3 regions of the Saccharopolyspora sp. ID03-671 genome follow, and region 3 is predicted to be linked to each of the others. Evidence: riboswitches for the same ligand, from Rfam matches in the RefSeq annotation. Region 3 holds a riboswitch; each other region holds the start of a gene.
What was found. Region 3 has a riboswitch for cobalamin ahead of REH65_RS01065 (ABC transporter substrate-binding protein). Riboswitches for the same ligand answer to the same signal wherever they lie in the genome.

Region 1 (9,774 bases), 2.3 Mb from region 3:
GTCGACCCGGCGCCGTTCGCCGACCTGGGCCTGCCGAAGCGACTGGTGCGCGCCCTGCACGACAACGGCATGCGGGAAGCCTTCCCGATCCAGGCCGCCACGATCCCGGACGCGCTGACCGGCCGCGACGTGCTCGGCCGCGGCCAGACTGGGTCCGGCAAGACGCTTGCGTTCGGGCTGCCGCTGCTGGCGATGCAGACCGAGAACGCGCGCCCGATGCGTCCGCGCGCGCTGGTCCTGGTGCCGACCCGCGAGCTGGCCACGCAGGTCACCGATTCGCTCAAGCCGCTGGCCAAGTCGCTGGGCCTCTACGTCCGCGAGGTCGTGGGCGGCACGTCGTTCAACCGGCAGGTCGACACGCTGCGGCGCGGCGTGGACGTCCTGGTGGCCACGCCCGGCCGGCTCAACGACCACCTGCGGCAGGGCACCTGCGATCTGTCCGAAGTGGAGCGCACCGCGCTCGACGAGGCCGACCAGATGGCCGACATGGGTTTTCTCCCGCAGGTGCGGGAAATCCTCGACCTGGTGCCCGCCGACGGTCAGCGACTGCTGTTCTCGGCGACCCTCGACGGTGACGTCGACAAGCTGGTCGAGCGGTACATGACCGACCCGGTGGTGCACTCGCTGGCGCCGCCGTCGGCGAGCGTGGACAGCATGGAGCACCACCAGTTCCTGGTGTCGACGACCGACAAGCAGTCGGTGCTGGCCCGCATCGCAGCGCGCGACGGCCGGACCATCATGTTCGTGCGCACCAAGCACCACGCCGACCGGCTCGCCAAGAAGCTGCGCGCGGTCGGCGTCGAGGCCGGTGCGCTGCACGGCGGGAAGGCGCAGAACGCGCGCACCCGCATCCTCGACGAGTTCAAGAACGCCTCGTCGAGCACGCTGGTGGCCACCAACGTCGCGGCGCGCGGCATCCACATCGACGACGTGAGCCTGGTGGTGCACGTCGAGCCGCCGGCGGACCCGAAGGACTACCTGCACCGCGCCGGTCGCACCGCCCGCGCCGGTTCCAGCGGCACGGTGGTGACGCTGGTGACCGACGACCAGAAGCAGGCGTTCCGCGCGATGGCCAACCAGGCCGGTGTCACGGCCATCACGACCGAGATCCGGCCGCACGACGCCGAACTCGCCCGCCTCACCGGCGCCCGCGAACCGTCCGGCACCCCGCTGGCCGCCCCGCAGCGCCAGCAGCCCAAGCCCGCGAAGTCCCGCGGCGAACACCGCCCCCAGCGCGCCCCGCGGGGCACCGAACCCTCCCGCCGGGGCGGAGATTCGCCCCGCCGCGGCACCGGCTCGGGCTCCGGGAACAACCGCGCCCGCCGAGGCGGCACCAACGGCGGCCGCACGGGGGCTCAGCAACGACCTCGCCGCTCCAACTCCCCCCGCTGACCCCTCCTCACCAACACGGGCGACCACGAATGCCGTTGTGGTCGCCCGTGTGCTGCCCGCTGCGGGTGTTTCACGATTTCAATGGAAGTCGGAACCCCGATTTCAATGGGAATCAGGCGTCTGAGTTCCATTGAAATCGTGAAACCCGGTGCGGGATCCCAACGGCAGATGTCCCTGGCGAGTGAGTGCTCGCCAGGGACATCTGCCGTTGGGGATCCGTTGTGCGGTCAGTCCTTGAGGGCCGCTACCGGGCCGATGACGATGACCGCCGGGGGTTTGATGTCGTGGGCGCGGACGTCGTCGGCGACCTGGGCGAGGGTGGTCTTCAGGGAGCGCTGGGTGTCGGTGGTGGCTTCCTGGACGACCGCGACCGGGGTGTCGGCCGGGCGGCCGTTCTTGATCAGCACCTCGGCGAACGCCTCGATGCGCTGGACCGCCATCAGCAGCACCAGGGTGCCGCGCAGCCGGGCCAGGGCCTCCCAGTCGACCAGCGAGCGCTCGTCGTCGGGGGCGACGTGGCCGGAGACCACGACCGCCTCGTGCGCCACCCCGCGGTGCGTGACCGGCACGTCGGCCATCGCCGGGGCCGAGAACGCGCTGGTGATGCCCGGGACGACCGTCACCGGCACACCGGCTTCGGCGCAGGCCAGCAGCTCCTCGAAGCCCCGCCCGAACAGGTACGGGTCGCCGCCCTTGAGCCGGGCGACGAACTTGCCCGCGCGGACCTTCTCGATCAGCGTCTCGTTGATCACCTGCTGGCTCGCCGAACGCCCGTAGGGGATCTTCGAGACGTCGATGACCTCGACGTGCGAGCCCAGTTCCTCCAGCAGCTCGCGCGGCGCCAGGTGGTCGGTGAGCACCACGTCGGCCTTGGCCAGCAGCCGCCGCCCGCGCACCGTGATCAGGTCGGGGGCACCGGGCCCGCCGCCGATCAGCGCGACGCCGGGGGCGTGCGGTTCGGGGTGCTCGTCGACGACGCCGGACTGCACGGCCTCCAGCAGCGCGTCGCGGACGCCGGCGCTGCGGCGCGGCTTGCCGCCCGCGAGCACGCCGAGCAGCAGCCCGTCGTGCTCGGCGACGGCGGGCGTGACGGCGCTGCCCTCGGTGGCGTTGTCGGAGCGGACGCAGAACACCCGGTCGCGCTCGGCTTCCGCGCCGACGGCCGCGTTGACCTCGTCGGACGAGGTCGCGGCCACGGCGTACCAGGCGCCGTCGAGGTCGCCGTCGCGGTAGTCGCGGCGATGCCAGGTGATCTCGCCTGCGTCGGCGAGCGCCTCGACCGCGGGCGTCGCCTGCGGGGCGATCACCTCGACGGCGGCGCCCGCCTTGATCAGCCGGGGAAGCCGCCGCTGCGCGACGGGCCCGGCACCGACCACCACGACGCGGCGACCGGTGAGGTCGAGTCCGGCGAGGTAGTGGTTATCCGATGGAGTGGCCATGTGCGTGTCCGTGTGCGTGACCGTGTCCGGTCGGGTCGTCGGGGTGGTGGTGCGGCGTCTGCGGCGCACCCAGTTTGTCCTCGAATCCCGGCAGCAGCACCCGGTACGCGCAGGTGTCGCAGTTCATCCGGATGTCGCCGTGGAGGGCCTCGTGGTAGCGCTCCACGACGAGGTCGACCAGGGCGTCGCAGTCTCCCAGGTATCCGGCGACCCGGACGTCGATGTCCTGCGCGGTGTCGGCCCACTCGCGCGCCTGCGTCACGACGCGCTGCGGCAGCACGCCGTCGAACAGGAAGTACGGGGCCACCACGACGCGCTTGGCCCCGAGCTTGCGAGCCCGGTCCAGCCCGCCGGGGACGTCCGGCGATGCCAGGGAGATGAACGCGGTCTCAACAGTGTCGAAGCCGCAGGTCTCCTGCAAGAGGCGTGAGACCTTGCACACCTCGGCGTTGGCGTCGGGGTCGGTGGAGCCGCGGCCGACGAGAACCACTGCGGTGTCGGCCCATTCCTCGCGCGGGACCTGCTCGGCGATCCGCTCGGCGAGCAGGTCCAGCAGGATCGGGTGCGGCCCGAGGGGACGGCCGAAGACGAACGACGTGCCCGGGTGGCGGCGGACCTCGCGCTCCAGCGCGGCGGGGATGTCGCCCTTGCCGTGGCCCGCGGCGACGAGCACCAGCGGCACGGCGGCCATCCGGCGGTGGCCCTTGTCGGTGAGTTCGGTCCAGGACTCGGTGACCGCGGGGGCGGACAGCTCGATGAAGCCGCCGGAGGCGTCGACTCCGGCGGCGGTCATGCGCGCCTTGAGCCGCTCCAGGAAGGAGTGGAACTCGGCCACTCCGCGCTCGTCCACCGTGCCGTGGCCCACGACCAGCAGCGGTTCGGTCACCGGTTACCTCCAGGTTCTGCCCAGTAGAGCAGGGCGTTGACGGCGGCTGCGGCGATCGCCGCGCCACCGCGTTCGGTCAGGGTGCTCACGGCCGGCAGGCCGCTGCGCCGCAGAGCGGCCTTGCTGTCGACGGCGCCGACGAACCCGACGGGCACGCCGATGATCAGCGCCGGTTCCAGCTCGCCGTGGTCGGCGAGCCGGAGGAGCTCGGTGAGCGCGGTGGGTGCGTTGCCGACCGCCCACACCGCGCCGCGCGGGTGCTCCCGGGTGGCCAGCCGCATCCCGGCCGCGGAGCGGGTGAGCCCGTCGGACGCGGCCAGGTCGGCAACGCCCGGGAAGTCCAGTCCGATGGTGACCTCGCGGGCGGTGACGCCGGAGGCGACCATGCGCACGTCGGTGATCAGCGGCGCGCCGGAGAGCAGGGCCTCGCGGCCCTGCCGCAGGGCGTCCTCGTCGGCGACGACCTCACCGGTCCAGCTGGGGTCGGCGGTGGTGTGCACGACGCGTTCGACGACCGCGCGGGTCAGCGGTGCGAACCGGTCGAAGTCGGCTCGGGACCGCATGATCCGGTAGGACTCGGTCTCGATCGGATGGACTGCGCGCCTCATGGTCTTCCCTGTTCCCTATCCGATTTCCGCGCTTTTTCGTGCGGTGAACCGCCACCACATCGCCGCACCGCCCCAGACCAGCAGGAACAGCGCCAAGGTCAGGTAGCCGAGCAGCTCGAACTGGTCCGAGATGGCCGCGATCCCGCTCAAGAAGTCCACGCCCAGGTCGGCCAGCAGGCCGCAGAGGACGACGAAGGCGACCAGGGCGGCGAGCCCGACGGTCAGCGCGGTGGTGGTGACGTTCACCCACAGCCGCCGCAGCGGGCGGGCCAGCGACCAGGTGTAGGCGCGGGACATCAGCATTCCGTCCACGCTGTCGACAGTGCACATCCCGGCGGCGAACAGCAGCGGGAGGCTCAGCACGGCGATGGCCGAGAGGTTCGCACCCGGGGTGACCATCGCCAGCACGGTGATCTCGGTGGCGGTCTGCATCCCGAGGCCGAACAGCAGGCCGATGCCGAACAGGTGCCAGGAGCGGGCGACGCCCTGCATTCGGCCGCGCAGCACGCGCGCGAGCAGTCCGCGCCGTCCCAGGACGAGTTCGACCTCGTCCTCGTCGACGGCGCCGCTGCGGGCGCGGCGCAGCAGCCGCCAGGCGTCGCGCAGCACGAGTCCGTTGAGCACCGCGAGGGCGGTCAGCACGATGACGACGATCAGGTGGACGAAGGTGGCCATCCGCACGCCGGTCTGCTCGGCCCACTGCTGGGCGGCGGGTCCGGCGATGAAGGCGACGGCGCAGGCCAGCAGCAGCACGACGCTGGCGTGGCCGAGGGCGAACCACATGCCGGTGGACACCGGGCGCCTGCCGCGCTGCATGAGCAGCCGGGTGGCGTCGTCGATGACGGCGACGTGGTCGGCGTCGAAGCCGTGCCGCAGGCCTAGCAGGTAGGCGGTGGTGCCGGCGGCGGCGAGGCCCCCGGCGGCGCTGAACGCCTGTTCGTGCAGCAGGTAGGCACCCCAGCCCGCGAGGTGCAGTGCTCCGATGGCGGCCAGCAGGGCCGCTGATTTCCGGCGCTCGCGTGCGCCCCAGCCGGCGGTGCGCCGGCTCACTTCGGCATCCCGACTCATGGGATCTCCGACCTCCTGGGTTCTCCCGCCCGGGGTTCGGTGGCCGCGCGCCGCGGGTTCGCGGCACGGGGCCGGCGCGCAGTGTCCTGACTCCCGGATCGGCGTGGTTCCCCCGCCTTCCAGCTGGTGGCAGCCGTGGCGATGGGTGGGGACCACTCCCCGGTCACAGTGGCGGGACCGTCCCGGATTCGCACCGGGTTCCTGCACTGTCGGCGACAGTCATCCTTGCCTGATCTACGGTCCGAGGTCAAACCTGGTGAAATCGATCACGTTGCGTGATCTAGTCGGCCGCACCCTTCGACCGAAGGCGCTTTCAACCGGCTCGATCGGGGTACTCGGTCGGGTGAGCCCGTTGCTCGGCTCGACGCGCGTCAAGGAGGTCATCATGAACGAGACGCACTCGATCACGCTGAACATGCAGGTCGTGGAGGCGGGAGCGAAGACGACGGCCGACGTCGGACTCACCACGCCGAGCGGGCAGCCGCTGCACGGTCACGGCACGGCGCGCAGGCACCCCGACGATCCCGAGGTACCGCAGATCGGCGACGAGATCGCCATCGCCCGCGCCCTGTTCGAGCTCGGCCACAAGCTCCTCGACCACGCCTCCGACGACATCGGGGACCGCCTCCACCGGCGGGTCCACCTCCCGGCCTGAGGCCGGACCCCACCCCACCGAGAACGGGAGGTTTTCATGAAAACCTCCCCACCACCTGGAGGTGAACACCCCCACGATCCCCTCGGGGGAGTCGAAGTTCTCATGAAAACGTCGTCCTCTCGGAGTGGGGGAGGTTTTCATGAGAACCTCCCTGTTCCCTCGTGAACGGAGGCCTTCCGGCACTCGATCCCCTTCGGGGAAATGACAGTTTTCATGAAAACTTCCCCCACCCTGGGAACGGACGGTTTTCATGAGAACTGTCGCGAGTGGGTGATCACGCGACCGCCGTGAGGACGTCGCGGACGACTCGGGCGGCGACCGCGGGGACGTCCGGGAGCAGGCCCGGGCGGGCGCGGACGCGCAGCTCGACGGGGTCGAGGCGAGGCAGGTCGCGGCGCTCGACCAGACCGACCGGCCGCGTCCGCGTCGAGGGCAGGAGCGTGACGCCGAGGCCCGCGCGGGTCGCCGCGAGGACGCCGGAGAGATCGGCGGCCTCGCACACCAGGTCCGGGCCTCGGCCGAGCGCGTCCACCGCTGCGATCGCGTGCCTGCGCAGGGTGCACGGTTGGTCGAACACCACCATCGGCAGCGGCCGGTCCTCGGTCGGCGGCTCCCAGCCCGGTGCGGAGAACCACTCCAGCCGGAACCGGCCCGCGTCGAAGCTGCGCTCGTCGACGGTGTCGTCGATGAGCAGCGCGATGTCGATGCCACCGCGATCGACGGAGTCGGCCAGCCGGGCCGTGCGGTCGAGGCGGAAGCGGATCTCGCGGTCCGGGAACGCCGCGCGCAGCCCGGAGGCCAGCTCGGGCAGGAAGCGGTCGGCGGCGTGCTCGGTGGAGCCGAACACGAGCGTGCCGCGCCCCTCCGCGCCGAGCCTGCGCACCGCGTCGTCGTGCACGTCGAGGATGCGGCGGGCCTCGGCGAGCAGCAGTTCGCCCTCGGCGGTGAAGCGGGCCTGCCTGCCCTCGCGGACGACCAGCTTGCGGTCCAGGGTCCGCTCCAGCTTGCGCAGGTGCTGGCTGATCGCGGACTGCGTCAGGTACAGCGCCGCCGCGGCCCGGTGGAACCCGCCGCAGTCGGCGACGGCCACCAGGCTGCGCAGCGCGACGACGTCGAGCACTGCACTCATGCGCCCAGCCTAGACCGATCAGCATCCGCGATCGATCGCGATCGCTTATCGTTGTTGGACGCCGAGCTGTTCGAGGCCGGATTCTGTTAGCCATGCAAACCTCGCGGTCGATACCGCTCTCGCTGGCCGCCCCGATCGTCTTCTTCTGGGCCAGCGGCTACCCGACCGGAGCGCTGGGCGTGGCCGCCGCGTCGCCGTTCCTGCTCACCGCCGTCCGACTGACGCTGGCCGCGGCGATCCTGTCGGCGATCGCGCTGGTCGGACGGGCCGTGTGGCCCAGCGGCGGGGCCATCGGGCACAGCGCCGTGGCGGGACTTCTGACGCACGCCACGCAGTTCGGCGGCTGCTACGGCGGCATGGCCGCCGGGGTTCCCGCGTCCGTGACGGCCCTGGTGATCTCGATGAACCCGGTGCTCACGGCCGCGCTGGCGGCGCTGCTGCTGCGCGAGCGGCTGAGCCGGTCCCGGCTGCTCGGGCTCGTGCTGGGCGTGCTGGCGGTGCTGGTCACCCTCGGCGGGCAGGTGGCGGCCGAGGGCGAGTGGAACCCGGCGATCCTGCTGACGCTGCTGGGGCTGCTCGGCTTCTCGGCCGGCGGCCTCTACCAGCAGCGCTACTGCGGCGGCATCGACATCCGCTCCGGCGCCGCCGTGCAGACGATCGCCGGGGCACTGGTCATCGCCGCCATCGCGGTCGTCGAGGACGGCCACGTGACGGAGTGGGCGCAGGCGGGGGTCGCGGTGCTGTGGCTGGTGATCACGGGGTCGGTGCTGGGCGTGAGCTGCTACCTGCGGGCGGTGGCGGTCGGCGGGGCGGCGCGGGCCAGCGCCCTGTTCAGCGCCGTGCCGCCGCTGACCGCCGTGATCGCCTGGCCGGTGCTCGGCGAAACCCCTTCGCTCGCAGTGCTTCTCGGCATCGCCCTGGCGACCGCGGCGTGCGTGCTGGGCACTCGCGCACCGGTTCAGGCGGTGCGGCGGATCTGATCCCAGGCCGCTTCGACGTGCCTGCGCTCGGTGGCGGGCGAGCCGATGGCCAGCCGCAGCCACGTCCGGCCGTCGATCTTGGTGTGGGTGAGGAAGAGCTCGCCGGAGTCGTTGAGCGCGTCCATCACCCGGTGGGTGCGCGCGTTGGCCTCCTCGACCGCCAGGTCCGGGTAGCGCGGCCGGAAGCACACCAGCCCGAGCGGATGCGGCTCCAGCAGCGCGAAATCGGGGTCGTCGCGCACCCGTCCGGCGAACTCCTGGGCGAGCGCGACGGTGCCGCGGATGTGCTCGCGCAGCCCTTCGGCGCCGTACCAGCGCAGCACCGACCACAGCTTCAGGGACCGGAACCGGCGACCTAGCGGCACCTGCCAGTCCCGGTAGTCGATCACCTCGCCGGATTCGCTGGCCGCGTTGCGCAGGTACTCCGGCAGGATCGACAGCGCCTCGATCATCGGCGCCCGGTCGGCCAGCCACAGCGCGCTGCAGTCGAAGTTCGTCAGCAGCCACTTGTGCGGGTTGGTGCAGTAGGAGTCGGCGAACTCGGCGACGCCGTCGTTGATCCAGCGCAGCTCCGGGCACACCGCCGCCACGCCCGCGTAGGCGGCGTCGACGTGCAGCCACACCCCGCGCCTGCGGCAGACCTCGCCGATCTCGCGCACCGGGTCGATCGCGGTGGTGGAGGTGGTGCCGATCGTCGCGCACACCACCGTCGGCACCGCACCGGATTCGAGGTCGGCGGCGATGAGCTCGTCGAGGTGGCGGACGTCCATGCCGAGCGAGTCCGGGGCGGTGTCGACCACGCGCACGTTGTCGGCCCCGATCCCGGTCATCCGCGCGGCACGCTCCAGCGAGGAGTGGGTGTGCGCGGAGACGTAGAGGACGTGGCGGCGGGTGATGCCGCGCCGCGCGACGTCCTCACCGGTCCGCTGCAGCGCCGCCAGGCAGGCCACGAGCACGGCGCTGGACGCGGAGTCCTGGATGACCCCGCCCCCGGCCGCGTCGGTGCGGAAGTGCGGTGGCAGACCGAGGAGTTCGACCAGCCAGTCCATCACGACGGTCTCCAGCTCGGTGCAGGCCGGGCTGGTCGCCCACACCATGCCCTGCACGCCGAGACCGCTGGAGAGCAGGTCGCCGAGGACGGAGGGACCGGTGGCGTTCGACGGGAAGTAGGCGAAGAACCCCGGGTGCTGCCAGTGCGTCACCCCCGGCAGGAGGATCTCGTCGAGGTCCCGGAGGACCTGGTCGAACCCCTCACCGCGCTCCGGCGGGTGCGCGGGCAACTTCGCCCGCACCTCCCCCGGCCCCACCTGCGACCGCACCGGGAACGACTCGATCCCCGCCCGGTAGTCCGCGATCCAATCCACGACCTGCTTGCCCCAACGCCGGAACTCCTCCGGCGACATCTCCCCGCTCACCGAACCACCCTCGCACCCCGCACGAGCTCAGCGCAGCAGGTCGATGGCGTCCCTGGGGCAGATCTCGACGCATTCCCCGCAGGACGTGCAGGCTTCGGCGACGACCCGGGGGCGGCCCGGAGCCGGGCGGAGGGCGTGTTCCGGGCAGGTGAGCAGGCACGCGCCGCAGGCGGTGCAGGCGTCGGTGATCGTCAGCGGGTCA
Region 2 (9,774 bases), 2.3 Mb from region 3:
CTGGCGGCGGGAGCCGACGTCGTCGCAGTCGGCTCGGCCCTGGAAGATGAAACCCAACTCCCCGCCCTCGCCGACCTCATCGAGAGGTAGGGGAAGTTTTCATGAAAACCTCCCCCAACCCCGGATGAGTTCGACGTGGTGTGGGGAACACCTGGTGACGTTCTCCCACCTCACGGAGGGTCTCGTCGCGTGGTGGGGGAAGTTTTCATGAAAACCTCCCGGTGTCTGGGTGAGGGGAGGTTTTCATGAGAACCGTCCCCACAACCCGGTCGTGGTGGGGTCTCGGGAACGTCGTGTGATGGAGGAGAAGTCGTGAAGGTCCACGTTGGTCCGGTGTCGCAGCCCGATCTGGAGGCCGCCGTGGTGGCGGCGGGGGCCGAGCTGAGCTCCGCCGAGGACGCGAACGCGCTGGTGTGGTTCGGTGCCGAGCCGAACCGGTTCGCCGAGTACGACCGCCCGGGGCTGGAGTGGGTGCAGCTGCCCTCGGCGGGCATCGAGTCCTGGGTGGCCTCCGGGGTGCTGCGCGAGGACCTGACCTTCACCTCCGCCGCGGGCACCTTCGCCCAGACCGTCGCCGAGCACACCCTCGGCCTGATGCTGTCCGGCGCGCGGCAGCTCGCCGCGATGGCGCGGGCCACCACCTGGCAGCGTCCCGAGGGAATGCGCAGCCTCACCGGATCGACCGTCGGCATCATCGGTGCCGGTGGCATCGGCAAGGCGCTGATCGAGATGCTCCGTCCCTTCCAGGTGCGGGTGCTGGCGGTGAACCGCTCCGGCAAGCCGGTGCTGGGCGCCGAGCGGACCTGGCCCGCCGACGACGCCGACGGGATGCGGGAGCTGCTCGCCAATTCGGACTTCGTCGTGGTCGCGGCCCCGGCGACCTCGGCCACCTCGAAGCTCGTCGACGCCGCCGCGCTGGAGACCATGAAGTCCGACGCGTGGCTGATCAACATCGCGCGCGGCTCCCTGGTCGACACCGACGCGCTGGTCGAGGCTCTGGACGCGGGCCGCATCGGCGGTGCCGCGCTCGACGTCACCGATCCGGAGCCGCTGCCCGACGGCCACCCGCTGTTCGGCCACCCGCGCGCGCTGATCTCCCCGCACACGGCCAACCCGCCGCACCTGCAGATGCCGGCCCTGGCACGCCGCGTCGAGGAGAACGTCCGCCGCCACATCGCAGGTCAGCCCCTCCTCGGGCTGGTCGACGTGACCGCCGGGTACTGAGCGGGGAACGAGATCTTTCTCGCGAAATCGCGCGGTGGGTGGTGAGGGGTCTCTCGATCGATAGGATGGCTTCGCCAGTACGGCGGTGACGTGGAGGAACCCGGTGTGAGGCCGGGGCGGTCGCGCCACTGTGACCGGGGAGCGGGCCCCTGGCAGCCACGGCCCTGACAGGCTGGAAGGCGGGGACCCCGCGAGGATCCGGGAGCCAGGAACTCCTGCCGCCGTGACCCCCGCCGGGGCGCGCACCCCGAGAGAGGATCACCGTGAGCGAGCCTGCCCGCGACGCCCGAGTTCTGCTGCTGTCCACTGCGGACACCGACCTGCTGGCCGCCCGCGCCGCCGAGGCCGACTACCGCGTCGCCAACCCCTCCCGGGTGGCCGCCGAGGACGTTCCCGCGCTGCTCGACGGCGTCGACGTCGTGGTCGTGCGCCTGCTCGGCGGCCGTCGCGCCTGGGAGGAGGGCCTGGACGCCGTGCTGGCCTCCGGCCTCCCGACCGTGGCGCTGGGCGGTGAGGCGACCCCGGACGCCGAGCTGATGACGCTGTCCACGGTGCCCGCCGGTGTGTCCACCCAGGCCCTGGCTTACCTGGTCGAAGGCGGTCCGGAGAACCTCGCGCAGCTGGCGAACTTCCTGTCCGACACGGTGCTGCTGACCGGCACCGGGTTCACCGAGCCGCAGTCGATGCCCGAGTTCGGGCTGCACGGCGAGCGCGCCCACGACCCGTCGAAGCCCACGATCGGCGTGGTCTTCTACCGGGCGCACGCCCTGTCGGGCAACACCGCCTTCGTCGACACCCTCGCCGACCAGGTCGAAGCCGCCGGGGCCAACGTCGTGCCGGTGTTCTGCGGTTCGCTGCGCGGCCTGTCCGACGCCGCCGGTCTGCGCGAGCTGCTGGCCGGCTGCGACACCCTGATCGCCACCGTCCTGGCCGCGGGCGGTGCCGTGGCCGCCGACGCCAGCGCGGGCGGCGACGAGGACTCCTGGGACGCGGGTGCGCTGGCCGAGCTCGACATCCCGGTGCTGCAGGGCCTGTGCCTGACGACCAGCCGCGCGGTGTGGGCCGACAGCGACGCCGCGCTGTCGCCGATGGACGCCGCGATGCAGGTCGCGGTGCCGGAGTTCGACGGCCGGTTGATCAGCGTCCCGTTCTCCTTCAAGGAGGAGGGCCCGGAGGGCATCCCGGTCTACGTCGCCGACGCCGAGCGCGCGGCGCGGGTGGCCTCCACCGCGGTGTCGCTGGCGCGGCTGAGGCACGTCGACAATTCCGCCAAGCGCCTCGGCGTCGTGCTCTCGTCCTACCCGACCAAGCACTCCCGCGTCGGCAACGCCGTCGGCCTGGACACCCCGGCCTCCGCGGTGGTGCTGCTGCGCGCGCTGGAGGCCGCGGGCTACGACCTCGGCGGGCTGGACGTGGCCGGCCTGGACGGCGACACCCTCATCCACCGGCTCATCTCCGCAGGTGGGCACGACGTGGAGTGGCTGACCGAGGAGCAGATGGCCGAGGCCGCGATCCGCGTCCCGGCGCCGCGCTACCGCGAGTGGTTCGACGCGCTGCCCGAGGAGCTGCGCGCGTCGATGACCGAGCACTGGGGCGCCCCGCCCGGCAGCCTCTACGTCGACGACGAGGGCTACCTCTACGTCGCCGCGCTGCGCTTCGGCAACGTGGTGATCCTGATTCAGCCGCCGCGCGGGTTCGGCGAGAACCCGATCGCGATCTACCACGACCCGGACCTGCCGCCGTCGCACCAGTACCTGGCCGCCTACCGCTGGCTGGACGAGGAGTTCGGCGCCGACGCGGTGATCCACCTCGGCAAGCACGGCACCCTGGAGTGGCTGCCCGGCAAGGGGCTGGGCCTGGCCGCGGACTGCGCGCCGGACGCGGTGCTGGGCGACATGCCGTTCGTCTACCCGTTCATCGTCAACGACCCGGGCGAGGGCACGCAGGCCAAGCGGCGCGGCCACGCGACCGTGGTCGACCACATGATCCCGCCGATGGCGCGCGCAGACGCCTACGGCGACATCGCCAAGCTGGAGCAGCTGCTCGACGAGTACGCCCTGGTCACAGACCTGGACCCGGAGAAGAAGCCGGCGCTGCGCAACCAGATCTGGGAGCTGATCACCCACGCCGAGCTGCACCACGACCTGCACCAGGAGGGTCAGCCGGACGAGGAGTCCTTCGACGACTTCGTGATGCACGTCGACGGCTACCTGTGCGAGATCAAGGACGTGCAGATCCGCGACGGCCTGCACATCCTCGGCCGTGCGCCGCGCGACGAGGAGCTGGTCAACGACGTGCTGGCGATCCTGCGCGCCAAGCAGGTCTTCGGCGGCACGGTCGGCGCGCTGCCCGGCCTGCGCTCCGCGCTGTCGGTCCACTTCGGACTCGACGAGCAGGCGCTGCTGGCCGAACCCGGTGCGCGCGCGGACGTCCCGGCCGAGCTGACGAAGCTCGTCGAGGGCCCGTCGGCCTCGGCGTCGGACGCGGTGGACCTGCTGGAGTCGTTGGCGCGCAGGCTCGTCGAGGCGCTCGCCGACACCGGCTGGGACGCCGAGCGGGCCGAGGAGGTCGTCACCGGCGTGATCGGCGCCGAGATCGCCGACGTCGGCCGCATCCTGCGGTTCGCCTGCGCCGAGCTGGTGCCGCGGCTGGCGCGCACCACCGACGAGGTCGACAACGTGCTGCACGCGCTCGACGGCGGTTTCGTGCCCGCCGGGCCGTCCGGGTCGCCGACCCGCGGTCTGATCTCGGTGCTGCCGACCGGCCGCAACTTCTACTCGGTGGACCCCAAGGCGATCCCGTCCCGCAACGCCTTCGACGTCGGCTCCGCGCTGGCCGAGTCGCTGATCGCCCGGCACGTCGCCGACACCGGGGAGAACCCGCGCTCGGTCGGCCTGACCGTGTGGGGCACCTCGGCGATGCGGACCCAGGGCGACGACATCGCCGAGATCCTGTGGCTGCTGGGCTGCCGCCCGAAGTGGGACGACGCGTCCCGCCGGGTCACCGGCTTCGAGGTCGTCCCGGTCGCCGAGCTGGGGCGCCCGCGCATCGACGTGGTGGTGCGCATCTCCGGCTTCTTCCGCGACGCGTTCCCGCACGTGGTGTCGCTGATCGACGACGCGGTGCAGACCGTGGCCGTCCTCGACGAGCCCGACGAGGACAACTACGTCGCCGCCCACTACCGCGCCGACAGGGCGGAGCACGGCGACGACCGCCGGGCCTCCACCCGCATCTTCGGCTCGAAGCCGGGCGCCTACGGTGCCGGTCTGCTGCCGCTGATCGACGCCCGCAACTGGCGCAGCGACGCCGACCTCGCCGAGGTCTACGCGACCTGGGGCGGCTACGCCTACGGGCGGGGCCTGGACGGGCGCGAGGCGCGCGGCGACATGGAGACGGCGTTCAAGCGCATCCAGGTGGCGGCCAAGAACGTCGACACCCGCGAGCACGACATCGCCGACTCCGACGACTACTTCCAGTACCACGGCGGCATGGTCGCGATGGTGCGCTCGCTGTCCGGGCAGAACCCGGCCGCCTACGTGGGTGACTCGGCGGTGCCGCACGCGGTCAAGACGCGGACGCTGGGCGAGGAGACCAAGCGGGTCTTCCGGGCCCGGGTGGTCAACCCGAAGTGGATCTCGGCGATGCAGCGCCACGGCTACAAGGGCGCGTTCGAGCTCGCGGCGACCGTGGACTACCTGTTCGGCTTCGACGCCACCGCCGGGGTCGTCGACGACTGGATGTACACCAAGCTGGCCGAGTCCTACGTCTTCGACGAGCAGGTGCAGCAGTTCCTGCGCAACTCCAACCCGTGGGCGCTGCGCGGCATGACCGAGCGCCTGCTGGAGGCCGCCGACCGGGGGCTGTGGGCCGAGCCGGACGAGCAGGTCCTCGACGACCTGCGGTCGGTGTACCTGGAGCTGGAAGGCCAGTTGGAGGACTGATCGTCCGCCCGGGACCGGGGTGCCGGTCCCGGGCGGAATGTACCTTCTCCTGTCTCTCCACAGTGGACTGATGCGGTGGGCCGTTCGGGTGGAAAGTACCGCAGAATTCCACTCGTTCGTGTTGCGCTCACGGTCGAGGTGTATCTGACAGGGGGTTCATCTCCTCTTACTCGTGGACACTTTGGACGAGCCGGAGCGGCGGTCGGACGGCCGCCGGGGAGGCTCCGGGGGAGGAGACGAACCATGTCGGACACGAAATTCGGGGCGCGGGCGGCGGCCGGAACGCTCGCGGCGATGAGCCTGCTCGGCGGGCTGCTGACGACCAGCGCGCACGCCTCCGAGCAGGGCGCGGCCGCACCGCCGATCGTCGGCGGGCAGCAGGCCCCGATCGCCGACCACCCGTGGGTGGTCTTCCTGGCCGACAACCAGGGCAACCAGTTCTGCGGCGGCACGATCGGCGCGGCCAACAAGGTCATCACCGCCGCTCACTGCGTCGAGGGCGAGCAGCCCACGGCGGTCAAGGTCGTCGCGGGCCGCGAGGACAAGTCCACCACCGAGGGCGTCGAAGCCGCGGTCACCGACATCTGGGTGCACCCCGGCTACCAGGACGCCAACACCGGCTCCGACGTCGCGGTGCTGACCCTCGACCAGGAACTGCCCCAGGCCCCGCTGCCGGTCGCCACGCCGGAGGACACCGCCGCCTACGAGCCGGGCAAGATGGCCGCCGTGCTCGGCTGGGGCGCCACCTCCGAGGGCGGCGACGCCTCCGAGACCCTGCAGAAGGCCGAGGTGCCGCTGACCTCGGACGCCGACTGCAAGAAGGCTTACGAGCAGTACGACCCGAAGGCGATGGTCTGCGCCGGGTTCCCCGAAGGCGGCGTGGACAGCTGCCAGGGCGACTCCGGCGGCCCGCTGGTGGTCGACGGCAAGCTCGTCGGCATCGTCTCCACCGGCAACGGCTGCGCCCGGCCGGGAAGCCCGGGCATCTACACCCGCACCGCCGCCTACCAGCCGGACATCCAGGCCCAGCTCACGGCGCAGCGCTGACCACCGGTCGTGCTGATCAAGCCGGGGTCAGCCGCAGTCCGGGGCCGAGTTCCCGGGCCAGGCCGGCGGCCAGCGTCCGGAAGGCCCGGACCTGCGGGTCCGGGTCACCGGCGCGGCTGACCAGCACGCTGTGCTCCCACGGCGCGTCGGCCACCGGCACGCACCGGGTGCCGGGCCACGGGTAGAAGCGCTCGAAGGACTCCAGCGCAGACCCCGCCCCGCGCCCGGCGGCCGCGGTGGCCAGCACCTCGTGCGGGGTGACGGCGTCGTCCCGACCGCGGCGCGGGGCTTCCCCGCCCCGCGCCGCGGTGAAGTACAGGTAGTCGCTGAACGGCCGCGGCGTGCGCTCGGGTAGCCGGATGAACGGCAGGTCGAGCACGTCGGCCAACCGCACCTCGGGCGCGTCGGCCAGTTCCCAGCGGGCCGAGACGACGACGATCCGCCGCTCGGTGGTGAGCACGTCGATCTCGACGCGCTCGTCCTCCGGCGCCGGGCGCACGAAGGCCACGTCCACCCGGTGCTCCAGCAGCGCCGACACGTGCTCGGTGAAGTCCAGCGGCACCAGCCGCAGGTCGATCTCGGGGTGGGCGGTCCGGAACGCCCGCACGGTCGCCGGGGTCAGCTCGGCCGAGCCGTGCCCCATCACGCCGACCCGCAGCACGCCCGGCTGCGCCGTCGCCGCCTCGGCGACGTCCTCGCGGGCGAGCTCGGCGGCGGCCAGGAGCGCTCGCGCGTGCCGCGCGAGCCGGTGCCCGGCGGGCGTCAACCGCACCGGCCCGCGCTCCAGCAACGGCACCCCGAAGTCCTGCTCCAGCTGCTTGACGTGCTCGGTCACGGTCGCCTTCGCCAGGAACAACCGCTCAGCGGCCCGCCCGAAGTGCCCCTCCTCGGCCACCGCGAGCAAAGTCTCCAACCGCCGGAACTCCATACGAGCAAGCTACGACCGGCGATACCCCGAAACCAGCGAAAGAGGCACGCATAACGACGAACCCCCGCAGCATCAGCGGCTTCGAAGCTGAGCCGATCGTGGAGAACCCGCGAACCGACGGTTCCCAACGGGAGGACGTGATGAGACGGATCGATTCCGTTCTCGACGAGGGCCTCGATCGATTCGCACGGGCCTGGAGCGTCTTGGAGAGGCGTAGTCGTTCGGGAAAACCGAACGGTGGGGGCATTGGGGTGGTTCGGGGACGTAGAACGTTAGGGGTGCGAAGCGTTTGGGTGCCTGCTGGTCTGTTGTTGATGGTGGCCGGGTGGGGTGCTAACCAGTTCTCGCCGTTGCTGGGGGCTTATCGGGGTGAACTGGGGTTGAGCCCCTCGGCGGCGACCGGGTTGTTGGCCTTGTACGTCGTGGGGCTCGTGCCCGGGTTGCTGTTCGGGGGTCCGCTGGCGGACCGGCGGGGGCGCAGGCCGGTGGTGCTCTGGTCGATCGTGATCAACGCTGCGGCCACCGTCGCGCTGATGCTCGGGGCGCACGTCGTGCCGGGGCTGGTGATCGGCCGGTTGCTGGTGGGGGTGAGCACCGGGGCCGTGCTGGCCGCCGGGAGCGCGTGGGTGCGGGACCTGTCGCACCCGCCGTTCGGGACCGCGACCGAGGACGGGGCCGGTGCGCGTCGGGCCGGGGTGCTGCTGGCCGTCGGCTTCAGCGTGAGCGGGCTGGCCTCCGCGCTGGTCGCTACCTGGGGCCCGTTCCCGCTGGTCAGCGCCTACGTTCCGCACCTGCTGCTGTGCGCGGTGACGCTGCCGCTTGCGTGGCGCTGCCCGGAGACCCGCGTCGAGCACGCGGCCGGGGCGCCGCGCGGGCGGGGTGCGCGCGACCCGCGCTTCCTGCGGCGGGTGGCGCCGGTGGCGCCGTGGATCTTCCTGTGCCCGACCGTCGGTTTCGCGGTCCTTCCCGCGCAGGTCACCGCCCACGCACCCGGCTTCGAGGTGCTCTACGCGGGCTTGTCGACGCTGTGCGCGCCGGGTTTCGGGGCGGTCGTGCAGCCGTGGGCGCGCCGGATCGCCCGCAACGGGGTGCGGGCCACGGCAGTGTTCGGGCTCCCGGCGATCGCCGCCGGGCTGGTGCTGGCGGCGATCGCGGCGTGGCAGGTGCAGCCGTGGCTGGGGCTGCTGGCCTCGCTGACGCTGGGCACCGGCTACGGCTTCGTGTCGACCTACTGCCTGACGATGGTCGGCCGGATCGCCGGGCCCGCCGAGCTGGCCGGGCTGACCGCGATCATGTGGGTGCTGGCCTACCTGGGCTTCTGCACGCCGTTCGTCATCAGCCTGCTCTCCGGGGTGGTGTCGGTGCCGGTCGTGCTGCTGGTGCTGGCCGGGCTCGCGCTGCTGACGCTGCTGTCAGCTCGCGACGAGGCCGATGGAGATGGTCACGAAGGCCGTCGCGCTCAGCGCGTCCAGCGACTTCGAGACTCGGGGGTTCTTTAGCCGGTCGGCGATCCCGGCGGCCGAGAGCACGATCGTCACCTCCCAGATCGCGGCGAGCAGCAGGAACACCGCGCCCAGCGCGACCAGCTGCAGCGCCGGTTGCGTCGAGGCGCCGACGAACTGCGGCAGGAACGCGAGGCTGAACAGCAGCATCTTCGGGTTGGTGAGGTTGCTGAGCAGTCCCCGCAGGTAGGGGTTGGCGTCCTCCGGCGGCGGCACGTCCAGCGAGCCGGTCTCGCGGCGGGTCAGCCAGTAGCCGCGCACGATCGTCGCCGCGAGGTAGAGCAGGTAGGCCGCGCCGACCCACTTCAGCGCCACCATGACGCCCGGCGCGCTGGTGATCAGCGCCCCCAGCCCGGAGATGACCAGCGCGACCTGCAACGCGCTGGCGGTGTGGATGCCGGCCAGCGCCAGCAGCCCGGCCTTGCGGCCGTGGTTGAGCGATGTGCGCAGCAGCAGGAAGACGTCCACTCCCGGTGTGATGATCACGACGGCGCTCGCCAGCAGGAAGGCGGGCAACGGCGTCAGGTCCAGGAGCACGGCGGAGTCCTCTCCGAATCGGGCAGCAACCGCTGCTGCGTCGCTTGATCAGGTTCATCTCGTCATCCGGTCAGGCGAAATCGGCGGACGCCGGTGGTGGAGGGACCCCGGGTCCGCGTCGCCGCGGGATGGAGGCGCGCCGGTCGACGGCGACAAGCGCGAAAGGATTTGTTTCCGGAACCAAGTTTAACGAAATATTTTCCCGCGAACCTGTGAGTTGCGCCTCGTGATGTTTCGGTGTGCGGGTGATTACGGTGTGTCCGCTCCGCACGATCACCGCGACAGCTGGAGGCACCCGCATTGGGCCGCGACGACCACGGACCGATCGACAAGAACCGGGCGCTGCGCGCGCTCGCCCTCGCCGGAACCGTCACCGCGATGGCAGTCGGGAGCCCCGTCGCCCACGCCGGGCCGGCGATCACCGGCGACGACCAGCCGCAGTCCCGGATCCTCGGCGGCTCCGGCGCCAGCACCGAGGACGCGCCGTGGGTCGTCGCGCTCACCGACCGCTACGGCAACCAGTACTGCGGCGGCACCCTCATCCGCGCCGGTGAGGTCATCACCGCCGCGCACTGCGCGCACGACCCGCTCACCG
Region 3 (9,774 bases):
CGTGCACTGCGAGCAGTCGCTGTTCCCGGGCATCGACACCGCGGGCGGTTACGCCGACTACCTCAAGACCTCGGCGCGCAGCGTGGTGCGCATCGACGACTCGCTGGAGCCGGCGGACGTAGCGGCGCTGGCCGACGCGGGTCTGACCGCGTACCACGCGGCGGCCAAGGCGGCCCGCAAGCTGCGCCCGGGCGACAAGTGCGTGGTGATCGGCGCGGGCGGGCTCGGCCACATCGGCATCCAGGTGCTCAAGGCGATCTCGGCCGCGGAACTGGTGGTGCTGGACCGCAACCCGGAGGCGGTGAAGCTGGCCGCCGACATCGGCGCCGACCACGGCGTGGTCGCCGACGGCACGCACGTCGAGCAGGTGCGGGAGCTCACCGGGGGCCACGGCGCGGAGACCGTCATCGACTTCGTCGGCGAGGGCGGCGCGACGTCCGAGGGCGTGCGGATGCTGCGTCGCGCCGGGGATTACCACGTGGTCGGTTACGGCGAGAACATCGACGTGCCGACGATCGACATCATCTCCACGGAGATCAACTTCATTGGCAACCTGGTCGGTTCCTACAACGACCTGTGCGAGCTGATGGTGCTGGCCGCCCAGGACAAGGTCCGGTTGCACACCAGCAAGTACCCGCTGGAGCGCTTCCAGGACGCCCTGGACGACCTCGACGCCGGCCGCATCCGGGGCCGCGCGATCCTGACCCCCTGACCTGGAGGAACACCGATGATCTTCATCACCGCGAAGTGGCGCATCAAGCCGGAGCACGCCGAGGCGTGGCCGGAGATCGCGCGGACCTTCACCGAGGCCACCCGCTCCGAGCCGGGATGCCTGTGGTTCGACTGGTCCCGCAGCCTGGCGGACCCCACCGAGTACGTGCTGGTGGAGGCCTTCCGCGATGACGAGGCGGGCTCGGCGCACGTCACCTCGCAGCACTTCCACGACGCGCGGAAGGAGCTGCCGCCGTACCTGGCGGAGACCCCGCGCATCATCAACGCCAAGATCGACCAGGACGACTGGTCGCAGCTGGGCGAGATGTCCGTGGACTGAAGGCACCGGGGAGGTGTGCTCGGGCACACCTCCCCGGAACCAGATCGTTTCTCTCGCTAAGGTCTACGGTCTGGACCATGCTCGGATCGACGATCACGCGCACCCCGAACCGCTGGCTGATGCTGGCGATCTCGATGTTCGCGCAGCTCGCGGCGACGGTGTTCACCAACGCCGCACCCGCGCTGATCCCGAACCTGCACTTCGAGCGCGGGCTGTCGCTGTCGCAGGCGGGCATGATCGCCGCCGCTCCGCTGGCCGGGACGATGTGCACGCTGATCATCTGGGGCGCGATCGTCGACCGCATCGGCGAGCGGATCTCGCTGCTGATCGGGCTGAGCATGCTGGCGGTCAGCGCCGCGGCGGCCGCGCTGGCCGGATCGCTGGTGTGGCTGGCGGTGCTGCTGTTCGTCGGCGGCGCGGCCGGGGCCAGCTCGAACTCGGCCAGCGGCCGCGTCGTCTCCGGCTGGTTCCCGCCGCAGCGGCGCGGCATGGCGATGGGCATCCGGCAGACCGCGCAGCCGCTGGGCGTGGGCCTGACCGCCGTGCTGGTGCCGAACCTCGTCGAGGCCCGGGGGCTCACGGTCACGCTGCTCACCGTCGCCGGCGTGTGCGCGGTGGCCGCGGTGCTGGTGGCGGCGTTGATCCTGGACCCGCCGAGGCCGTCGGTGGCCGAGGCCCGCCGCGACGGCCACAGCGACAACCCCTACCGGGGCGACCGGCGGCTGCTGCGCATCCACGCCGTCTCGATCGCGCTGACCGTGCCGCAGCAGACGGCCTGGACGTACATGCTCGTCTGGCTGATCGCCACGCAGCACTGGAGCACCGCGGCCGCCAGCGCGCTGGTCGGCGCCTCGCAGCTGTGCAGCGCGCTGAGCCGGGTCGGCGCCGGGATCTGGTCGGACCGGATCGGCAGCCGGTTGCGGCCGATCCGCTACTTCGCCTTCGGCTCGGCGATCGCGATGGGCGGGCTGGCCGCCCTGTCGGGCACTCCCCTGGCCCTGACCTTCATGGTCGTGGCCTCGATCGTCGCGGTCGCCCACAACGGGCTGGCCTTCACCGCGGTCGCCGAGATCGCGGGCCCGCACTGGAGCGGCCGCGCCATGGGCGCCCAGAACACCGGCCAATCACTCACGGCCACCGCCGTCCCGCCGATCATGGGCGCGGTCATCGCCGCCGCCGGCTACCCGATCGCCTTCGCCATCGCCGGCTGCTGCGCCCTGCTCGCAGTCCCGGTGGTCCCCACCGCACCACCCCGCTCCCCCGAACGAGTCACCACATAACCCCCTCACCTGCGAATTTCCCCACCCCGTGTCGAAAACCCCGGTTTTCACGCGTCAAAAACCGCTGTTTTCGTCGCGTGAAAACCGGGGTTTTCGACATGACGCGCCCTGCGGAGCGCGTCAGGGGGTGGTCCGGGGTGGGTCGGTCTTGAGGGCCTGTTGGGATTCGAAGAGGGCCATGACGCCCGGGTGGTCGCCCTCCGGCCAGGTGTGGGGGCGCCAGAGGCCGGACTTGAGGAGGGCCCGGCCGCAGTGGACGAACAGCTCCTCGACCGTGACCACGACCGCCAGCTCCGGGGGTGTGCCCTTGACGGCGAGGTCGGCCATGAAGGGGGCCGAGCGGACGACGGTGGCGGTGCCGTTGACGCGCAGCACGTGGGTGACGCCGGGGATCATGAACAGCATCCCCACCTGCGGGTTCTCCAAGATGTTGTGCAGCCCGTCCACCCGGCGGTTGCCGGGACGCTCGGCGTAGGCCAGCGTCTTGCCGTCGTCGAAGACGACGACGCTGCGGGCGGTGTCACCGCGCGGCGAGACGTCGAGCCTGCCGTCGGCGCCGGTGGTGGCCACGAGGAACAGCCGCGACCGCTCGATGAAGCCGCGGCTGACGCCGTCGATCCCGGAGACCACCTTCTCGGCGATCTCCGGGTGCGGCGGTTCGACGATCTCGCGGAGCTGCGCCGCCGAGGTGACGTGCTCGGCCTCGGCCGGGTCCCACGAGGTCACGCGTCGTTCTCCTTGCCGGTCGGGGTCGATCAGCCCTGCTTGGCCTGCTCGATGAGCGGGACGACCTTGTCGACCGCGTAGGACATGCCCGCCGCGGTCCCCGCCGAGAACGCCTGGGTGGCCTGCTCGTCGTGCAGCACCACCGAGCGGCCTTCGCGGACCGAGGGCACCTGCTGGAACATCTGGTCGCGGTCGATCTCGGAGGCGGCCAGCCCGATCGGGAACATCACGGTCAGGTCGGCGTTGAACAGGTCCATCCGCTCCGGGGAGACGCTGACGAAGAAGTTGCTCCCGGCCACCTGCTGCACGGCGGGCGACTGGCGGAAGCCCAGCCGCTCCATGAACTCCAGCCGGGACCCGCCGTTGACGTAGGCGCCGTAGGAGCCGACCATCTTGGCGCCGACCGCGACGGTCTTGCCCGCCCACTGCGGGTGCGCGGCGGCGGCCTGCTGGAACTTGCCCTCGAGGTCGGCCTTCTGCTGCGCGGCCTCCGCCTGCTTGCCCAGCGCCTTGCCGACCATGTCGAGCTGCTGGTCCCAGGTGGTCAGGTAGGACTCGCCGCCGCCCTCGGGGATGCTCACCACCGGCACGCCGAGCCGGTTGAGCAGGTTGTAGCGCTCCTTGTCGCCGCTGGCGCGGGTGTCGAGGATGAGGTCGGGCTGCAGGGCCGCGACGCTCTCCATGTCGACCTCCATCGTGCCGAGCATCTTCGGCGGCGTGGTGTAGCGCTTGTCGGCGGGGATCCACGGCGGGACGCCGTCCCCGCCGACGGGCAGCCAGTCGGCGGCGCCGACCGGTTGCACTCCCAGGCTCAGCGCCGTTTCGGCGTCGCCCCAGCCGAGCGCGACGACGCGCTGGGGACGCTCGGGGACGGTGACGTCACCGAACGCGGTCTTGATGGTGACCGGGAACTGACCGTCGGCCGATCCGGCCGCGGGCTGCTCCCCCTCGGGACCGGCTGCGCCGCAACCGGTCAGGGCGATTCCCAGCAGGACCGTCATGATCAGTCCCAGGGTCCGCATCCAGCGCATGTCCACACCTCACTCGTACTTAGGTGCGCCTAACTTAACCAACCCTCAGTGCGGCGTCCAGGGCGGGCCCTACCGAGCGTCACCGACCTTCGTCACATTCGTCCGAACTGGACGGCCGGCGAACTGGATAGCCGGGGGCATGAGCAACTTCACGCGCGCTCGCGCGTTGAGCTTCACGACGGTCGGGAGCTGCGGAAGGACGCGAGATGGACAGGCTCAACGGCAAGCGCGTGCTCGTCACGGGCGGAGCGTCGGGGATCGGGCGGGCCAGCGTGCTGCGGCTGCTCGACGAGGGTGCCCGGGTGCTCACCACCGACATCGACGAAGCCGGGCTGAAGGAGACCGCCCGGCTCGCCGCCGAGGCCGGGACCTGCGACCGGCTGGGCACGCTGCCGCTGGACATCGCCGCCGAGGACGCCGTGGACTTCACCGTCCCCGCCTGCGCCGAGCAGCTCGGCGGGCTGGACGTGCTGGTCAACGCGGCCGGAACGCTGCACACGGCGCGCACGCACGAGTGCTCGCTGGAGCTGTGGAACCGGATCCTGGCCGTCAACCTCACCGGCACGTTCCTGGTCACCCGAGCCGCGTTACCGGCGCTGCTGGCAACCGGCAACGGCGTGGTGATCAACTTCAGCTCGACGTCGGCGAACTTCGCCCACCCGTACATGGCGGCCTACGCGGCCAGCAAGGGCGGCATCCAGTCCTTCACCCACGCGATCGCCCTGGAGTACGCCAAGCAGGGCCTGCGCGCGGTGTCGCTGGTCCCGGGCGGGATCCGCAGCGGCATCACCGAGACCACCGCCGACAAGCTGCCCGCCGACACCGACTGGGACCTGTTCACCAAGCTCTCCCCCGCCCTGGGCAGCGGCTTCGCCCCGCCGGAGCACGTCGCAGGCGTGGTGGCGATGCTCGCCTCCGACGACGGCGCCTTCATCACCGGCACCGAGATCCGCGTCGACGGCGGCACCCACCAGTAGGCGACCAACCCGTTAGACTCGATCTCGAGCCGGTCGCCACATGTGGCCGTGAGGGAATCCGGTCGGAAGCCGGAGCTGACGCGCAGCGGTAGGGGTGACGGGCGAACCCGAGCCACTGGATCACGGATCCGGGAAGGCGGTTCGCCCGGCGGAGCCCGAGCCCGAAGACCTGCCGGCTCCCCGGAGCCGCACCCGGTTCCGGGAATCGGCCGACCGGGTCTCGCGCATGGGCCCGGGGTGAGGATTTCCGCACGACGTGTTCCGACTCTGGACGCGCACGAGCTCGATGCTGCTCTGCGCCGCCGCTCTCGCCGCCTGCTCCGCACCTGCTACGGAGTCCGCTCCGCCGCGGGTGACGATCCCCAACTGCGACACCGAGGTCGCGGTGTCCGAACCGCCGAAGCGGGCGGTGAGCCTGAACCAGTCGACCACCGAGATCATGCTCTCGCTCGGCCTGGCCGACCGGATGGTGGGCACCGCGACCTGGACCGACCCGGTCGACCCGGCGCTGGCCGCCGACAACGCCCGGGTGCCCAGGCTCTCCGACAACAACCCGTCGTTCGAGTCGGTGCTGGCCACCGAACCGGACGCGGTGCTGGGCGCTTACCGAGCGGTGTTCACCGACGAGGGCGTGGCCTCCCGCGAGCGCTTCGCCGAGCTCGGCGTTCCGACCTACCTCTCGCCCTCCAACTGCCTGCCGGAGGAGGCGCCGCTGGGCGAGCCGGTCGAGCTCGACGACATCTACCGCGAGGTCCGCGAGATCGCGGCGATCTTCGACGTCACCGATCGGGGCGAGGCGCTGGTGGCGCAGCTGCAGCAGCGGGTCGCCGCCGCGCGGGCCAAAGCCGTTGCCGCGCAGGACACTTCGGTGCTGTTCTGGTTCGCCCGCACCGAATCCCCCTACGTGGCGGGCTCCACCGGTTCACCGGCGATCATGACCCGCGCACTGGGGGTGCGCAACGCCTACGACGACGTGACCTCGATGTGGCCGCAGGTGTCGTGGGAGGACGTGCTCGCCCGCGACCCCGACCTGCTGGTGCTGGGCGATCTCACCCGCGACGGCGAAGGCGATTCCCTCGCGGCCAAGCAGGAGTTCCTGCGCACCGACCCGGCGATGTCGCGGCTGCCCGCGGTGGCCGCCGGCGACTGGATGCCGATGACCGGCACCGAGATGAACATCAGCCTGCGCACCATCACCGGCATCGAGCGGCTGGCCGACCGGCTCGCCGAGCTGGAGCGCAGGTGAGGACCGGACGGGTGCGCGCTCCGCTGATCGTGCTGGCCGGGATCCCGGCGCTGCTGCTGTCGATCGCGGTGGCGGTCACCCTCGGTCCGGCGCCCCTCTCGGTCACCGACGTGGCCGGGGTCGTGGGCGCGCGGCTCGGTCTCGGCGAGACCGACGTCTCGCGGATCGGGCAGGGCATCGTGTGGCAGCTGCGATTGCCCCGCGCGGTGCTGGCCGCGATCTGCGGCGCCGGTCTCGGGATGTGCGGGGCGGTGCTCCAGTCGTTGCTGCGCAACCCGCTGGCCGACCCGTTCCTGCTGGGCGTGTCGGCCGGGGCCTCGACCGGCGCGGTGCTGGTGGTGATCCTCGGGCTCGGCGCGGGCGCGATCGGGCTCACCGCCGGCGCCTTCGCCGGGGCGCTGGTGGCGTTCGCGCTGGTGCTGACCCTCGGCTCGCTGGCGGGCGGCACCACCACGCACCTGGTGCTGGCGGGAGTGGCCGGGACGCAGCTGTTCTCGGCGCTCACCTCGTTCGTGGTGATCACCTCCGCCGACGCCGAGCAGACCCGGGGAGTGCTGTTCTGGCTGCTGGGCTCGCTGTCCGGCGCGCGCTGGAACGACGTCGCGGTCTCGGGCGCCGTGTGCGCGGTGTGCCTGCTGGTGTGCCTGGCGCGCGCAGGTGCGCTGGACGCCTTCGCGCTGGGCCACGACACGGCGGCCGCGCTGGGCGTCAACGTCGCCCGATTGCGGATCGTGCTGCTGGTGGTCACCGCCCTGCTGGCCGCCACGCTGGTGGCCGCGGCCGGGGCGATCGGGTTCGTCGGCCTGGTCCTGCCGCAGGCCGCCAAGCTCGTCGTGGGACCGCGCCACCGCGCGTTGCTGCCGGTCACGGCCGTGCTGGGCGCGATCCTGCTGGTGTGGGTCGACGTGCTCGCGACGACCGTCGCCGCGCCGCAGGAGGTTCCGGTCGGGGTGATGACCGCGCTGGTCGGCGTCCCGGCTTTCGCGATCCTGCTCGCCCGGCGCGGCCGAACCTCGTGACCATCCCGCGCGACGCCACCCTCTTCCCCTAGGCTGCGGTTGATGGAGGCGAACAGAGTGCGATGGGGCGTGCTCGGCTGCTCCGCGATCGCCGAGCGGCGGGCCCTTCCCGCGCTGCACGACACCGACGGTTCCGAGATCACCGGCGTGGCCAGCCGCACCGCGGCCCGCGCGGAGCGCTTCGCCGCCGAGCACGGCGGCACCGCGATGACCTACGAGCAGCTGATCGACTCCCCCGACGTGGACGCGATCTACCTGTCGCTGCCGAACTCGCTGCACTTCGACTGGACGAAGCGCGCGCTGCACGCAGGGAAGCACGTGCTGTGCGAGAAGCCGATGACGGTCTCGGCCGAGCGCACCGACGAGCTGGTGGCGCTGGCCGCCGAGCGCGGCCTGGTGCTGCGGGAGAACTTCGCGTTCCTGCACCACCCGCAGCACGACGTGGTGCGCGAGCTCGTCGCGCGCGGACGCCTGGGCCGCCTGCGCACCTTCAGCTCGGCGTTCGGCATCCCGTCGCCGAAGCCCGGCGACATCCGCTACGACCCCGCGCTGGGTGCCGGGAGCCTGCTCGACGTCGGCGTGTACCCGATCCGGGCGGCGCAGCTGATGCTCGGCGACGGGCTCACCGTCGCGGGTGCGACGCTGCGGGTGGATTCCGAGACCGGTGTGGACATGGCCGGGCACGCGCTGCTGGTGTCGGAGAACGGCGTGTTCGCCGACCTGGAGTTCGGTTTCCAGCACAGCTACCGCTCGCGCTACGCGCTGTGGGGCGACGCGGCCCGGCTGAGCCTGGAGCGCGCGTTCACCCCGCCCGCCGAGCACCGGCCGCTGCTGCGCCTGGACGAGCAGGACCACGCCGAGGAGTTCGTGCTCGACGCCTCGCACCAGTTCCGCGACTCGCTGGCGTCCTTCGCCGCCGCCGTCCGCGACGGGCGCTCGGCGGAGGACGAGCGGCCGTGGTTGCGGGCCGCGCGCGAGACGGCGCGGCTGGTCGAGGCCGTGCAGGGCGTGGCGGTGCGGGTCAAGCAGCGGGGCGCGATCCCGTCCTGAGTGGACCGAAAAATCGCCCAAAGCGGGTGAACCTCACACTCTTTCGCCGCGTGAGTGGTTGAACCGGTCACGTAGCTACAACTGTCCTGGGCACGACCTCGACACCCCGCGAGCCCCCTGCTTACGGTTCGTCCCCACCGTGTCACCTTGGCCGTTCTAGGAGGATGGACAGTGCCTCGTACCGGGCTGCTGCGGACCAAGTCCGTGGAGCAATCGCGCGCCGACACCGATGAACCGGACACCCGGCTGCGCAAGAACCTGTCTGCTTTCGACCTCGTGATGTTCGGTGTGGCCGTCACCATCGGCGCCGGCATCTTCACCATGACCGCTCGGACCGCCGGGAACATCGCCGGTCCCGGTGTGGCTCTGTCGTTCGTGATCTCGGCGGTCGCGTGCGGGCTCGCCGCGCTGTGCTACGCGGAGTTCGCTTCCACCGTGCCCGTCGCGGGCAGCGCTTACACCTACTCGTACGCGACCTTCGGCGAGTTCGTCGCCTGGATCCTCGGGTGGGACCTGCTGCTGGAGCTGGCGCTGGGCTCGGCCGTCGTTGCCAAGGGCTGGTCGGAGTACCTGCAGGAAGCCCTCGGCCTGCTGGGAATCCAGGCGAAGACCACGGTGCCGCTGGCCGGGTTCGACTTCGACTGGGGCGCGGTGGTGCTCACCCTCGCGCTCACCGTCGTCCTGGCCGTGGGCATCAAGCTCTCCGCACGGGTCACGCAGGTCATCACCCTGGTCAAGATCGCCGTCGTGCTGCTGGTGATCTTCGCCGGGCTGCGCTGGATCGACACGGCGAACTACCGCCCGTTCATCCCGGAACCCACCGGCGGCGGTTCCGGTGGCGGCGGACTGGATCAGTCGCTGTTCTCGCTGATCCTGGGCGGCTCGACGAGCAACTTCGGCGTGTTCGGCATCTTCGCCGGTGCGGCCATCGTCTTCTTCGCCTTCATCGGGTTCGACGTCGTTGCCACCACGGCCGAGGAGACCCGCAATCCGCAGCGCGACATGCCGCGCGGCATCATGGGCTCGCTGGCCATCGTGACCGTGCTCTACGTCGCCGTGGCCCTGGTCGTGACCGGCATGGTGTCCTACAAGGAGCTGGCCACCAAGCCCGACGGGACCAAGGCCACCCTCGCCACCGCGTTCACCCACCACGGGCAGACCTGGACGGCGAGCTTCATCATCATCGGCGCGCTGGCCGGTCTGACCACCGTGGTCATGGTGCTGATGCTGGGTCAGATCCGCGTGCTGTTCGCGATGGGCCGCGACGGCCTGATCCCGCGCGCGCTCGCCAAGACCGCTCCGGCGACGGGCACGCCGGTGCGCGCCACCGTCCTGGTCGGCATCTTCGTCGTCATCGCCTCCGGTTTCTTCCCGGCCAGCAAGCTGGAGGAGAT

Region 1: linked by a shared signal. The riboswitch ahead of REH65_RS23295 (HoxN/HupN/NixA family nickel/cobalt transporter) and the one ahead of REH65_RS01065 (ABC transporter substrate-binding protein) in region 3 are both predicted to bind cobalamin.
Region 2: linked by a shared signal. The riboswitch ahead of cobN (cobaltochelatase subunit CobN) and the one ahead of REH65_RS01065 (ABC transporter substrate-binding protein) in region 3 are both predicted to bind cobalamin.

Annotation. Positions count from the first base shown of each region.
Region 1 covers NZ_CP134054.1:5,020,977-5,030,750, reverse strand. The annotation lists gene REH65_RS23315 (DEAD/DEAH box helicase) at 1-1,392, shown strand, start outside; gene cobA (uroporphyrinogen-III C-methyltransferase) at 1,620-2,831, opposite strand; gene REH65_RS23305 (sirohydrochlorin chelatase) at 2,812-3,717, opposite strand; gene REH65_RS23300 (precorrin-8X methylmutase) at 3,714-4,325, opposite strand; gene REH65_RS23295 (HoxN/HupN/NixA family nickel/cobalt transporter) at 4,341-5,375, opposite strand; cobalamin riboswitch at 5,473-5,597, opposite strand; gene REH65_RS23290 (DUF1876 domain-containing protein) at 5,779-6,048, shown strand; gene REH65_RS23285 (LysR substrate-binding domain-containing protein) at 6,323-7,177, opposite strand; gene REH65_RS23280 (DMT family transporter) at 7,270-8,157, shown strand; gene REH65_RS23275 (aminotransferase class I/II-fold pyridoxal phosphate-dependent enzyme) at 8,136-9,560, opposite strand; gene REH65_RS23270 (DUF362 domain-containing protein) at 9,600-9,774, opposite strand, start outside; gene cobJ (precorrin-3B C(17)-methyltransferase) at 9,772-9,774, opposite strand, start outside.
Region 2 covers NZ_CP134054.1:4,997,824-5,007,597, forward strand. The annotation lists gene REH65_RS23175 (bifunctional 4-hydroxy-2-oxoglutarate aldolase/2-dehydro-3-deoxy-phosphogluconate aldolase) at 1-90, shown strand, start outside; gene REH65_RS23180 (D-isomer specific 2-hydroxyacid dehydrogenase family protein) at 313-1,224, shown strand; cobalamin riboswitch at 1,274-1,462, shown strand; gene cobN (cobaltochelatase subunit CobN) at 1,488-5,165, shown strand; gene REH65_RS23190 (S1 family peptidase) at 5,409-6,212, shown strand; gene REH65_RS23195 (LysR substrate-binding domain-containing protein) at 6,229-7,125, opposite strand; gene REH65_RS23200 (MFS transporter) at 7,434-8,639, shown strand; gene REH65_RS23205 (LysE family translocator) at 8,553-9,179, opposite strand; partial or broken gene REH65_RS23210 (S1 family peptidase) at 9,558-9,774, shown strand, end outside.
Region 3 covers NZ_CP134054.1:217,345-227,118, reverse strand. The annotation lists gene REH65_RS01095 (NAD(P)-dependent alcohol dehydrogenase) at 1-712, shown strand, start outside; gene REH65_RS01090 (putative quinol monooxygenase) at 728-1,051, shown strand; gene REH65_RS01085 (MFS transporter) at 1,129-2,331, shown strand; gene REH65_RS01080 (MSMEG_1061 family FMN-dependent PPOX-type flavoprotein) at 2,452-3,057, opposite strand; gene REH65_RS01075 (iron-siderophore ABC transporter substrate-binding protein) at 3,087-4,088, opposite strand; gene REH65_RS01070 (SDR family NAD(P)-dependent oxidoreductase) at 4,295-5,065, shown strand; cobalamin riboswitch at 5,079-5,257, shown strand; gene REH65_RS01065 (ABC transporter substrate-binding protein) at 5,322-6,311, shown strand; gene REH65_RS01060 (iron ABC transporter permease) at 6,308-7,330, shown strand; gene REH65_RS01055 (Gfo/Idh/MocA family protein) at 7,373-8,380, shown strand; gene REH65_RS01050 (amino acid permease) at 8,552-9,774, shown strand, end outside.